3 regions of the Allobosea sp. 05T422_2 genome follow, and region 2 is predicted to be linked to each of the others. Evidence: predicted binding sites of a transcription regulator. Region 2 holds the regulator's gene; each other region holds the start of a gene.
The links. Region 2 encodes PhoB, which activates phosphate uptake and scavenging genes when phosphate is short. Its sites were predicted from a motif close to TGTCATNNANCTGTCAT; they were not measured.
Positions count from the first base shown of each region.

Region 1 (4,436 bases), on a different contig from region 2:
GCGGGACAATGCGTCTTGAGCCACCATCGGGCAAGATGGTCCAGCTTTGCTCGTTGTCGAGGAAATTCGCCAGCATGATCTGCTCCAGCAATTGCTGGTGCACCGTCGGATTCTGGATCGGGGTTAATGCCTCGACGCGCCGATCGAGATTCCGCGGCATCAGATCGGCCGAGGAAATATAGAGCTTGGCCTTGGCCGAGGGCAGGCCGAAGCCGGCGCCGAAGGCATAGATCCGGGTGTGCTCGAGGAAGCGTCCGACAATCGACTTGACCCGGATGTTCTCCGACAGCCCCGGAATTCCGGGTCTCAGGCAGCAGATGCCGCGCACGACGAAGTCGATCTCCACACCGGCCTGGCTCGCATCATAGAGCGCGTCGATGATCTCGGGGTCGACCAGCGAGTTGCACTTGCCCCAGATCGCACCCTTGCGGCCTGCCTTCACATGGGCAATCTCCTCGGCGATGTCGGACAGCAGGCGCTGTTTCAGCCCCACCGGTGAGACGGACATCTGCTCCAGCTCGGCCGGCTCCGCATAGCCGGTGATGAAGTTGAAGACGCGCGCGACGTCCTGCCCCATCACCGGATCGGCGGTGAAGAAGGAGACGTCGGTGTAGATGCGCGCCGTGATCGGGTGATAATTGCCGGTCGCGATATGGCAGTAGCTGACGAGTTGGCCGGCCTCGCGCCGCACCACCATCGAGAGCTTGGCGTGGGTCTTCAGCTCGATGAAGCCATAGACGACCTGCACGCCCGCGCGCTCCAGATCCTTGGCCCAGCGAATATTCGCCTCCTCGTCGAAGCGCGCCTTGAKCTCGACCAGGGCCGTCACCGACTTGCCCGCCTCGGCAGCCTCGGCCAGCGCCCTGACGATCGGCGAGTTCGATGAGGTGCGGTAGAGCGTCTGCTTGATGGCGACGACGTTGGGGTCATGCGCCGCCTGCTGCAGGAACTGCACGACGACGTCGAAGCTTTCATAGGGGTGGTGGACGAGCAGGTCCTTCTGGCGGATCGCGGCGAAGCAATCGCCGCCATGCTCGCGAATGCGCTCGGGGAAGCGGGCGTTGTACGGCTTGAACTTGAGGTCCGGCCGGTCGACGCCGACCAGCTGCGAGAGCTCGTTCAGCCCGATCATACCATCGACCTGGACGATCTCGTCGGGATCGACCTTCAGTTCGCGCACGATCAGCCGGTGCAGATGCGGCGGCATGCCGTCGCTGACCTCGAGACGGATGACGACGCCACGGCGGCGCTGCTTCAGCATCGTCTCGAAGACGCGGACCAGATCCTCGGCCTCCTCCTCGATATCGAGGTCGGAGTCGCGAATGACGCGAAACGAGCCGGTTCCCTTGACGTCGTAGCCAGGGAAGAGCTTGCCGATGAAGAGCGAGACGGTGTCTTCCAGCGTGATGAAGCGGTGCACGCCGTCGCGTGCCAGATCGGGCAGCTCGATGAAGCGGTCGATCTTCCCGGGAACCCGGATCAGCGCGTCGAGCTGCCGGCCATCGCTGATCCGCTCCAGCGCCAGCGCCAGCGTGAAGCCAAGGTTGGGGATGAAGGGAAAGGGATGCGCCGGGTCGATCGCCAATGGCGTCAGCACGGGGAAGACGAGATGGAGGAAGTGGTCCTCGAGCCAGGTGCGGTGCTGCGCACCGATGTCCTTCGGCCCCAGCAGCACGATCCGATTATCGTCCAGCTCGCGCTTGAGTTCGACCCAGCGCGCCTGCTGGTCGGCGGTAAGATCGGCCGTCGCCTTGGCGATTTCGATCAGCTGCTCGGCCGGGGTCAATCCATCCTGGCTGGGCGTGACGACACCCGCCTTGAGCTGCTCGCGCAGGCCCGAGACGCGGACCATGAAGAACTCGTCGAGATTATTGGCAGAGATCGAGAGGAAGCGGAGCTGCTCCAGCAGAGGATGGTTGCGGTTCGACGCCTCCTCCATCACCCGACGGTTGAACTGCAGCCAGGACAGCTCGCGATTGACGAAGCGGGCCGGCGAATGGCGCAGACCGATGGGACCGACCTGAGGCGCGATGTCCGCGGCCTTCACGTTTGTCGGTTCGATATTCATGAGTTTCGCCCTCGTCTCGAACGCAAGCCGGGCCGAGATCGCCCGCCTGTCAAACTTGAAGCCATCCTAGCGTGACGCTTCGATGACGGGCGAGTGCTATTCCTGCGTTGCCTCGAACCAATTGCCTTCCCACGTGGTTTCCTTGCCATGCTGCGGCGAGTGGCCTACTTGCGCGGCGCCGGCTCGTCCTGTTTGGTGCCGCTGGACATGCGGCCCGTGCCGCACCGAAGCGGCGAATCCGCGCGAACCCCACAGAGAGCATTCTTGAGCGACAGCACTGCCCCTCATGATGATGGCGACATCGTCTACCCATCCGCCGTTCCCTTCGTGCTGGCGCATCTCGCCTGTTTCGGGGCGCTCTGGAGCGGTGTGACCTGGACCTCGGTCTGGCTCGCGATCGGGCTGTACTGGTTGCGGATGTTCGCGATMACCGGTGGCTATCACCGCTATTTCTCACATCGCTCCTACAAGACCAGCCGCTTCGGGCAGTTCCTGCTCGCGCTGCTGGCCCAATCGACGGCGCAGAAGAGCGTGCTCTGGTGGGCCTCCAAGCACCGTCACCATCATCGCTATGCCGATACCGAGCATGACGTGCATTCGCCGGTCATGACATCCTTCGCCTATTCGCATGTCGGCTGGATCTTCAGCCGCGATCACAGCACCTTCGACGATTCAACGATTCAGGACCTGACGAAGTTCCCCGAATTGCGCCTTTTGCACCGTTTCGAGCTGGCGCCCGCGATCCTGCTTGCCGGCCTCTGCTTCGCGATCGGCGGCTGGGCCGGCCTGATCGTTGGCTTCTTCTGGTCGACGGTTGCGGTCTATCACGCGACATTCTGCATCAACTCGCTCGCGCATGTGCATGGCGACAAGGACTATGTGACCGGCGACGAGAGCCGCAACAACTGGTGGCTGGCGATCATCACCATGGGCGAAGGCTGGCACAACAACCACCACGCCTATCAGTACAGCGTGCGTMAGGGCTTCCGCTGGTGGCAGTGGGACCCGACCTATTACGTGATCCTCGGTCTCTCGAAGATCGGCGCGGTCTGGGACCTGAAGGCGCCGCCGMAGGCCGTCGTCGATCGTTCGCAGGCCCTGCCGCCGCGCGTCATCGAACGCTCTGCCGAGCGGCTTGCGGCTTCGGTGCCGCTGGACCGCGTCGTCAGCGCCTTCCGGGAAGCCTATGCGGCGAGCCCTGCCCTGTCGGAGCTGCATCTGCCGACGATGACGCTCGCCGATTTGCGCGAAGCGCTCGCCGAACTGCAGCAACGTGCGGGTGACCGGCTGGCCGAAATGCAGCAGCAGGCCCAGGACGCCGTTGCGCAATGGCATCTGCCGGTCCTGCCGAGCCGCGAGGAGCTCAGCGAGAAGGCGGCCGCGATGTTCGTGCGGACGCCCTCGCTCGACGCGATCGCAGCCCGTGCGCATGAACTTCTGATCGAGGCCATGCATGCACGCCTCGTTGGGCCGTCGGCCAAGTCGGCTTCGGAAGGCGCGGCCTGAACGTTCGATTCAGGACGCGTCCGCAGCCCGGACATAGACGAACGCCTCGGTCCCGGATCTGAGCCACACCGCAATCCGGCGCTAATCCGAGACCTCGTAGGAATCGGCCGCGGCGAGCTCCGCGGCTGTGATGTTGAAGACGGTTCCGGCCACTTCGTCGGCAGGATTGCCGGACCGGGTCACGATCGGATGATGCGTCTCGCGGCTGGTGGCGATCACCTCCGGATCGGTGATCTCGACCATTGTGCGGGCGAAGCCGACAAGGGCGTCGTCACGGCCTTCGAGCTCTCGGCCGAATGTGGCGAGCTGGACGTTCCTCTGGCGCAATGTGCCGTAGGAAAACAGCCGGATCTCACGTCCGTCGGCCATACCGCTCTCCTTCCAACCTGCCTGGCTGCGCTGCCTGTTCAGTTCGCATCATCCGGAAAGAGGTCCGCCAGGACCTCGCCGGCCAGGGCGCGCGTGACGCGCCGCCCGCGTTCCAGCGAAAGCCTGTCGAGCGCGTCGACCAGTGCACGCGCCGCGGCAAACGAGCGCTCCATCCGCAGCGTCAGCGCTTCGATGATGCCGGCATCGACGATGAGCTGCCGGTCGATGAAGAGCTTGACCAGCAGCGCCCGCAGCAGCGCATCGTCCGGCGGCGCGATCGTCGCATGGGGCGCCAGCCGCAGGCGCGACAACAGGTCGGGAATACGTACGCCCCATTGATCGGGAGCTGCGCGTGCGGTCAGCAGCAGCGAGCCGCGCTTCGCCTTGATCGCGTTCAAGAGGTGGAACAGGGCGGCTTCGTCGCGAGGCCCTCTGTCGCAATCCTCGACGACGAGCGCCCCTCCGGAGATCAGGTGCGGCACGTTCTCCTCGG
Region 1 is NZ_JBFTLD010000107.1:907-5,342, reverse strand. Features, by position in the region: gene AC1DJT_RS18935 (RNA degradosome polyphosphate kinase) at 1-2,068, opposite strand, end outside; gene AC1DJT_RS18930 (acyl-CoA desaturase) at 2,333-3,574, shown strand; gene AC1DJT_RS18925 (gamma-glutamylcyclotransferase family protein) at 3,656-3,943, opposite strand; gene AC1DJT_RS18920 (P-loop NTPase family protein) at 3,982-4,436, opposite strand, start outside.
Region 1: a site for PhoB is predicted at 2,140-2,156, ahead of AC1DJT_RS18935 (RNA degradosome polyphosphate kinase). Genes of this name have one in related genera too.

Region 2 (4,436 bases):
CAACGTCATCAGCAACGATATCGATGTGAACGAGCTGCGCTCGCGCGTCGGCATGGTGTTCCAGAAGCCGACGCCCTTCCCGATGTCGATCTACGACAATGTCGCATTCGGCATCCGCCTCTACGAGAAGCCACCGAAATCCGAGCTCGATGACCGCGTCGAGGGTGCGCTGCGCCGTTCCGCGCTCTGGGACGAGGTCAAGGACAAGCTGAAGACCTCCGGCATGGGCCTGTCCGGCGGCCAGCAGCAGCGCCTCTGCATTGCGCGGACCATTGCCCAGAAGCCGGAAGTCATCCTGTTCGACGAGCCGACCTCGGCGCTCGATCCGATCTCGACCGGCAAGATCGAGGACCTGCTCGAGCAGCTCAAGACCGACTTCACCATCGTCATCGTCACCCACAACATGCAGCAGGCGGCGCGTATCTCGCAGTACACCGCCTTCATGTATCTCGGTGAGGTGATCGAATTCGACGCCACCAACACCATCTTCATGAACCCGCACAAGAAGCAGACGCAGGACTACGTCACCGGCCGCTTCGGCTGAACCGGCGCCCAGCCTTCCAACTGCTTTGCCGACAAAGGATACGCCGCGATGACTGATCACATCGTCCGCTCATATGATGCCGATCTCGAGGGGATCCGCCGCAGCCTGGCCGAGATGGGGGGCATGTCGGAGCGCATGCTCGGCGATTCGACAGTCGCCCTGGTGCGCCGCGACACCGGGCTGGCACAGAAGGTCATCAGCGCCGACCAGCGCCTCGACAATCTGCAGCGCGAGGTAGAGGAGAAGGCGGTGCTCACCATCGCCCGGCGCCAGCCGCTCGCCAACGACCTGCGCGAGCTGATCTCCGCCATCCGCATCGCCGCCGATATCGAGCGTGTCGGCGATCTCGCCAAGAATATCGCCAAGCGCGCGGTCGCCATCTCCGGCCAGTTCCAGCCGCCGTCGCGCGCGGTCGTCGGCCTCGAGCATATGAGCCGCCTGGTTCAGGCCCAGCTCAAGGACGTGCTCGACGCTTACGCCGTCAGCAACGAGCAGAAGGCCATGGAGGTCTGGCGCCGCGACGATGAGATCGACGCGCTCTATACCTCGCTCTTCCGCGAGCTGCTCACCTATATGATGGAAGACCCGCGCAACATCACCTTCTGCACGCATCTCCTGTTCTGCGCCAAGAATGTCGAGCGCATCGGCGACCACACCACCAACATCGCCGAGACGATCCACTATCTCGTCACGGGCGAAGCCTTGGACGCAGCCCGCCCGAAGCTCGACACGACCAATATCCTTCTGGACGCCGCCACCGGTGAGTGACCGGCGCCCGACACCTTTGGGACCGAGTGAGACATGCCTGCACGCATCCTGATCGTTGAGGACGAAGAGCCGCTGACCCTGTTGCTGCGCTACAATCTCGAAGCCGAGGGCTTCGAGGTCGACAGCGTCGCGCGTGGCGACGATGCCGAGCTGCATCTGCGCGATCATACGCCGGACCTCGTGCTGCTCGACTGGATGCTGCCGGGCCTTTCCGGCATCGAGCTCTGCCGGAGGCTGCGGACCCGTCGCGATACCGAGCGGGTGCCGATCATCATGCTCACCGCCCGCGGCGAGGAAACCGAGCGTGTGCGCGGCCTCGCCACCGGGGCCGACGACTATGTCGTCAAGCCGTTCTCGCTGCCCGAGCTGATCGCCCGCATCCAGGCGTTGCTACGCCGCGCCAAGCCGGGTCATGTCGCCGGCCTGTTGGCCGCCGGCGATCTCGAACTCGACCGCACCACCCGCCGTGTCCGCCGCTCAGGCAGCGAGCTGCATCTCGGCCCGACCGAGTTCCGCCTGCTCGAATTCCTGATGCAGGCGCCGGGGCGGGTCTATTCCCGGGCCCAGCTGCTCGACGCGGTCTGGGGCCGCGACGTCTATATCGACGAGCGCACCGTCGACGTCCATGTCGGCCGGCTGCGCAAGGCGATCACTCCTGACAACGCCAAGGACCCGCTGCGGACCGTGCGCGGTGCCGGCTATGCCTTCGACGAGACCTTTGCGCGGAGCTGAGACTTGGATCATCGGGGACTTGGATCATCGGGCCGGATATCGAATCCGCCCGACGATCTAACCGTCTATGGTTGCATCGGCCTTCCCGAAAACCGCAATCCACCTTTCGGGCCGATACCCTAGCGCGGCCCTGCGATAATAATCGCCGCGCCGGCGAGGCAGATCAGCCCACCGATAATGTCCCAGCGGTCGGGGCGAAAGCCTTCCACGGCCCAGAGCCAGGCGAGCGAACTGACGATGTAGACGCCGCCATAGGCGGCATAGGCCCGTCCGGCGGCTTCGCTCTCCGCCAGCGTCAGCAGCCAGGCGAACAGGGCGAGCGAAAACAGTCCGGGTACGAGCCACCAGATGGGCTTGTCGAGCCGGAGCCAGCCCCAGAACGCGAAACAGCCGGCGATTTCGAGAATGGCTGCGCCGAAATAGGCGGCGATGGTCGGCATGGTTCGTCCCTGTCGATGGCCTTCGGGGCGGGATTACCCTTGACCGCAGGGCGCGCTGACGGCAAGCCGGACCGATGCCCACACATCACGTCGCCATTATTGGAGCAGGGCCCTCCGGGCTGATCGCGGCCGAGCGCCTTGCGGCAGCCGGGGACACCGTCACGATCTACGATCGCATGCCCTCGCCGGCCCGCAAATTCCTGCTGGCCGGGCGCGGCGGATTGAACCTTACCCATTCCGAACCGCTCGACAGGTTCCTGCCCCGCTATCGCGATGCGCAAGCCTGGCTGGAGCCGGCCATTCGCGCCTTCCCGCCACAATCCCTGCGCGACTGGGCCGATGCGCTCGGGCAGGACACGTTCGTCGGCAGCAGCGGCCGCGTCTTCCCGCGCGCCATGAAGGCCTCGCCCCTGCTGCGGGCATGGCTGCGCCGGCTCGATGGTCTCGGCGTCGCCTTCGCGCCTGGGCAGCGCTGGACCGGCTGGAGCGAAGCGGGAGCTCTGACGTTCCGGAGCCGCGATGGCGCCGATGTCGAGGCGCGGCCCGACGCGACGCTGCTCGCGCTCGGCGGTGCGAGCTGGCCACGGCTGGGTTCGGATGGTGGCTGGGCACCCTTGTTGGCGGCGCGCGGCGTTGCGATCGCGCCGCTGCGCCCGGCCAATGGCGGTTTCACGGTCGATTGGTCCCAGACCATGCGAGAGCGTTTTGCCGGAGTACCGTTGAAGCGCATCGTCCTGAGCTTCGGCGGCCAATCCGTGCCCGGCGAGGCGATGATCGATGCGACGGGTCTGGAAGGCGGCGCGGTCTATGCACTCTCTGCCCCGATTCGCGAGACGATCCTGCGCGAGGGCAGGGCGGTCATCACCATCGATCTGAGGCCCGATCACGAGGCGGCACTGCTGGTCCAGCGCCTCGCGCATCGTCGCAAGGGCGTGACGCTGAGCAATCATCTGCGCAAGGCTGCAGGTCTTGCTCCATCCGCGATTGCGCTGCTGCGCGAAGCGGCGAAGGGGCCACTCCCCGAAGACGCGGAGAGGCTGGCCGCACTGATCAAGGCCGCGCCTCTGGTGCTCACCGGTCTCAGACCGATCGAGCGGGCGATCTCCACCGCCGGTGGCGTCGCCGCGGCCGAGGTCGAGGAAGGCTTCATGCTGAAACGCTTGCCCGGTACCTTTGTCGCAGGCGAGATGCTGGATTGGGAGGCGCCGACCGGCGGCTATCTGCTGCAGGCCTGTTTCGCGACCGGAGTCGCAGCTGCAGCAGGGATTCAGGCCTGGCTCGCGGATAGCTGAACGATCGCCTCAGGAGATCGCGATGATCTCGACCGCCTCAGTGCCGATGCTGACGCTCTCGCCAATGCCCTTGCCCATCAGCGCGCTCGCCAACGGCGCGACATAGGGCAGCGTTCCGTGTGCCGGATCGGCCTCGTCCTCGCCGACCAGCCGCCAGTTCTGCTCGCGCCCATCGGCCCGGCGGATCGTCACTGTCGAGCCGAAGCGGACGATGTCGTGCCTTTCCTGCGCAGGGGCCAGCTTGGCGCTGGCGCGCCGCGCCGCCCAGTAGCGGAACTCGCGCCGCGTCTGAGCGATCTCGGTGCGGTCGCCTCCGGCCAGCGCCGCCGCGTGTTCGTCATGCCAGCGCGCCAGCTGGGCCTCGATCTGTGCGAGCCCCTCAGGCGTCACGAGGTTCGGGTGAGGCGAGACTGGCCGGTCCGGCAGCTCGTCCAGGGTCCCTCTTTCCTCTGCTTCCTTGACGAAGGCGCGAGTCATTCTGGCCTCCTCCTATTGATCTCGGCACATCCGGCGAACCGGACCACAGCTTTCAGTGTTACGTCCTCACGACTGCTTGCGATGCAGCGCCAACCCGATGCTGGAATCTGAAGCGGCGATCACTTGGAGATGGGGATCAGGCACTGCCGAAGACAAGACCCGAACAGTCTACACCCCCGTGTC
Region 2 is NZ_JBFTLD010000067.1:20,929-25,364, reverse strand. Features, by position in the region: gene pstB (phosphate ABC transporter ATP-binding protein PstB) at 1-544, shown strand, start outside; gene phoU (phosphate signaling complex protein PhoU) at 593-1,312, shown strand; gene phoB (phosphate regulon transcriptional regulator PhoB) at 1,346-2,044, shown strand; gene AC1DJT_RS14300 (YnfA family protein) at 2,164-2,484, opposite strand; gene AC1DJT_RS14295 (TIGR03862 family flavoprotein) at 2,559-3,776, shown strand; gene greA (transcription elongation factor GreA) at 3,786-4,253, opposite strand.

Region 3 (4,436 bases), on a different contig from region 2:
TCGCCGAGAAGACCGGCGCGACCTCGTTCCTATGGGTTCATATCTCGGGCCGCGCACTCTGCGTGGACCGCGTGCGCGCCTCACTGCCGCATGTCGATGCGACATGGTTCGCGGTCGGTGCTCAGGCGCCGCTGAACTGCGGCGGCGGCCCACGGGTGATCCTGGCCTATCTCGACGAGGCGCAGCGGCGACAGGCACTGGCCCTGGAACTGCCAAAGCGCGCGCCGGCAAGCCAGACGGACCCCGACCTGCTCTGGCGCGAGGCTGATCGTATTCGCGCGCAAGGCTGGGAGCTGGCCGCCGACGACTTCTTCATTGGCTTGACGGGCGTCGGCGTACCGATCTTCGACCGCAGCGGCGCGCTTGCCGGCGCACTCAGCATCTCGTCGCTGACCTCGATCGTCGCACCTGAAGGGCGCCCAGCGCATCTCGATGCCTTGCAGGACGCTGCCATGCGCATCGGGGCGCGCCTTCTCCCCGCCTGATCGACGTCTGCCTAAGCAGCAGGCTAGGGAAAGGCAGCTGATTCCTGTATGGGACGCAAGGCGCGCGACGAACCCGCCAATCGGCGAGCGCGCTTGCCGACTGGAGCCGACGCTCGGGCTCTCAAGGGCTTCGAGCGTTCATTTCGCTGCAATGAAGCATGGCCATCACCGCTGAGGCGGTCAATCCACGGCCTTTAAGGCGTTGGACGGCTATTCGATATTGATTTGCCGGCTTTCTAACATAGGTTCTGTTTACGGATGGGAGGGCACAGGTTTCGATGAAGAAGGCGAAGTCAGGATTGGGGAAGCCGCGCTCGCAGATCGCCGCGCTCCCCATCCGCCGATCGCCGACGGGGGAGCCGGAGCTTCTCCTGGTCACGACACGCACGACGCGGCGATGGATCGTTCCCAAGGGCTGGCCCATCAAGGGCAAGAAGAACCATGAGGCTGCGGCGATCGAAGCGCGCGAAGAAGCCGGCGTGATCGGCAAGGCCCACAAGAAGCCCGCGGGGCGCTACATCTATTGGAAGCGGATGAGCGACCACTTCGTTCTCTGCAAGGTGGCGCTCTATATTCTTGATGTCGAGCGTCGGCTTGAAAAATGGGCCGAGCACAATCAGCGGCTTTCGCACTGGTTCACGCTTGAAGATGCTGCCGAGATTGTCGACGAGCCCGGCCTGAAGGCTGCGATCCGCGCGCTGAAGTTGAATTGACCGACGCTGCGGGTTGCGCAGACTCAGCGCCCCTCGGCGGCGCCTCCTGATCCCGGTCACCGCCCGGTCAGGAACAGGCCGGAGACAAAATAGGCGATAGCCGAGATCAGTCCTGCCATCGGCATCGTCACGATCCAGGCGAAGACGATGCCGCGAGCCACCCCCCATCGCACGGCCGTCACGCGCCGGGCGGCGCCGACACCGATGATCGCGCCTGTGATCGTATGCGTCGTCGAGACGGGGATGCCGAGATAGGTCGCCATGAACAGCGTGATCGCGCCGCCCGTCTCCGCGCAGAAACCCTGCTGGGGTGAAAGCCGGGTGATCTTCGAGCCCATGGTGTGAACGATCCGCCAACCTCCACAGAGCGTGCCGAATGCCATGGCCGCCTGGCAGGAGATGACGACCCAGAACGGCACCGAGAACGTCTCGCCCATCATGCCATGCGAGAACAGCAKCACCGCAATGATGCCCATCGTCTTCTGCGCATCATTCGCCCCGTGTCCGAGCGAGTAGAGCGAAGCCGAAACGAACTGCAGCAGCCGGAAGGTGCTGTCGACCTTGATAGGGGCCACGCGCAGGAACACCCAGGAGACGATCAGGACGAGGACCAGCGCCAGGGCGAAGCCGATGGCCGGAGACATGAAAATCGCGACGAAGGTCTTGCCGAGCCCCCACCAGACGATCGACGAGAAGCCAGCCTTGCTCAGCCCGGCCCCGACCAGTCCGCCGATCAGTGCATGCGACGAACTCGACGGAATGCCTGCAATCCAGGTGACGACATTCCAGACGATGGCGCCGGTCAGGGCACCGAAGATGACACGGTCATCGACGATGGCGGTCTGGACAATGCCGGACCCGACGGTCTCGGCGACATGCAGGCCGAAGAACAGGAACGCGATGAAATTGAAGAAGGCAGCCCAGAACACCGCCCAGCGCGGCGCCAGAACCCTGGTCGAGACGATGGTCGCGATCGAATTGGCCGCATCGTGAAGTCCGTTCAGGAAATCGAACAGAAGCGCGACCGCGATCAGGAAGACCAGGGCAAAGGCGACGCTTGAGAAATCCACCGGGCCAACCGCCTAGAGATGTTCGAGGACGATACGGCTGACGCGCTTGGCGACATCCTCGAAACGGTCCACCACCTTCTCGAGATGGTCGTAGATCTCTGCGCCGACGATGAAACCCATCGTGTCCGAAGTCTGGTGCGCCTTGAACAACGCCTTCAGGCCCTGGTCGTGCAGTTCGTCGGATCGCTCCTCGATGGCCCGGATATCCTTGGCGAGTGCGCCGATCGAAATCGCATGTTTCTTGATGTCGCGCAGCATCGGCAGCAGCACGACGACGCGCTCGGACGCCTGGACGATGACCGCCCCGAGTTCCTTCATGCAGGGCTCGAAGCTCGTAACCTCGAACAGCGTGATCGCCTTTACGGTCTTCTGCATCTGGTCGATGGCATCGTCCATCGAACCGATCAGCTCCTCGATATCGCCACGGTCGAAGGGCGTGATGAAGGTGCGGCCGACTTCCAGCATTACCTCCGCGGCGATCTCGTCAGCGCGATTTTCCTGGAAAAGCACCTCGGTGCAACCTGCCTCCACCGGGGTTTCGCCCCTGAGGAGGCCGTTCAGGGCCGCGGCACCTGCCACCAATGTCCTGGAATGGCTCTCGAACAGGTCGAAGAACTTGGGCTCCTTGGGCAGGAGCTTCTGAAACCAGCCGAGCATCGGCGCCTCGTTATGTCATCGATCCGTCACAATCGCGATAAGCGGTTGGTATATCGCTGTAAAGCGGCATGCGCGATCGCACGGGGCGTAATCCCGAGGGCGGCCGTCGCTAGGTGATTGAGAGGGAAATGGTGGGCCGGGCCGGATTCGAACCGGCACCGGCGCTGTTATGAGCAGCGAGCTCTAACCGTTGAGCTACCGGCCCGCTCTTCGCCTAACACCCTCGCCTTCTGTCCCGCAAGACCCCAGGCAGCCCCCGCAACTGAAACGGCCCCGCTGCGTCTCGCGAGCGGGGCCGTTAGCAATGGTTGGATGCAGTGGATCGCTCAGGCCGCCCGGGCGACCGACGCCCCGCCGTGCCCGGCGACGTGTCCCTCGCGGAACTGGAAGCGCCCGATATGTTCGGTCAGCGCGCGGGTCTGCTCATCCGTCAGTGCGAGCGCGGCATTCGTCTCCTCGACCAGCGCAGCATTCTGATGCGCCATCGTGCCGATGCCGTCGATCTCGTTGTTGATGGCGGAAACGTCGCTTGCCTGGCTCCGCGCCGTTTGCGAGATGCCGTTCATCAGTCCGGAGAGATCGTTGACCGAGGACACAATACTTTCGAACATCGCCGAGGTCTCCTCGACGAGGCCGACACCGACCGCGACATCGCCATGCGCGGCCTCGACCAGGCGCTTGACGTCGTTCGAGGCATCCGCCGAGCGCTTCGCGAGACTGCGCACCTCGGCCGCGACGACCGCGAAACCGCGGCCGCTGTCGCCGGCGCGCGCCGCCTCCACTGCCGCATTGAGCGCAAGCAGGTTGGTCTGGAAGGCGATCTCGTCGATCATCGAGATGACTTCCGAGATCTTGTCCGACGACGCGCGGATGCGGCGCATCGCGTCCAGCGCCGAGGCGACGACCTTTTCGCCCTGCTGGGCACGCTGCTCGGCGCTCTCGGCCATGCCCATGGCTTGCGAGGCCTCGTCGGCCGTCTTCTTCACGGTGCCCGCGAAGGCGCCGAGCTGATTGGTCGCCATCGAGACAGCGTTGCTTTCTTCCGTCGTACGCTCGGCGAGGTCGGTGACACCATCGAGAATCTCGCTGGTCGCACTGCGCACGGCCGAAACCGTATCCGAAAGACGCGCGAGCGTGCTTTCAAACTCTTCGGCGAGGCCGTTGGCGCCGTCCTTGAGCTCGGCGAAAGCGCCGTGATAGCTGCCCTCGACCCGGGTCGAGAGCTGGCCAGCCGACAGTTCGGCCAGCACTTCGCAGGTTTCCGAAAGCCCGGCCTGGACGGTTTCGAGCAGGGCATTGAYGGAACCCGCAAGCGCGTTGAGCTCGGCATCTGCGAAGCTTGCCGAGACGCGGCGGCTGAAGTCGCCGGCGGCCGCGGCCTCGACCACCTGGCCGAAGGCCTCCCCCAGCTCCTGCATCATCTCACGGCGGCGCCGCTGCGCCAGGGCCTCGTCCTCGATCTTCGCAGCTTCGGCGGCTCGCAGCGCCAAGGCATTGTCGCGGAACAGCAG
Region 3 is NZ_JBFTLD010000040.1:2,712-7,147, reverse strand. Features, by position in the region: gene AC1DJT_RS10175 (IclR family transcriptional regulator) at 1-485, shown strand, start outside; gene AC1DJT_RS10170 (NUDIX hydrolase) at 764-1,198, shown strand; gene AC1DJT_RS10165 (inorganic phosphate transporter) at 1,255-2,268, opposite strand; gene AC1DJT_RS10160 (DUF47 domain-containing protein) at 2,281-2,925, opposite strand; tRNA gene AC1DJT_RS10155 (tRNA-Ile) at 3,055-3,130, opposite strand; gene AC1DJT_RS10150 (methyl-accepting chemotaxis protein) at 3,252-4,436, opposite strand, start outside.
Region 3: a site for PhoB is predicted at 2,939-2,955, ahead of AC1DJT_RS10160 (DUF47 domain-containing protein). Genes of this name have one in related genera too.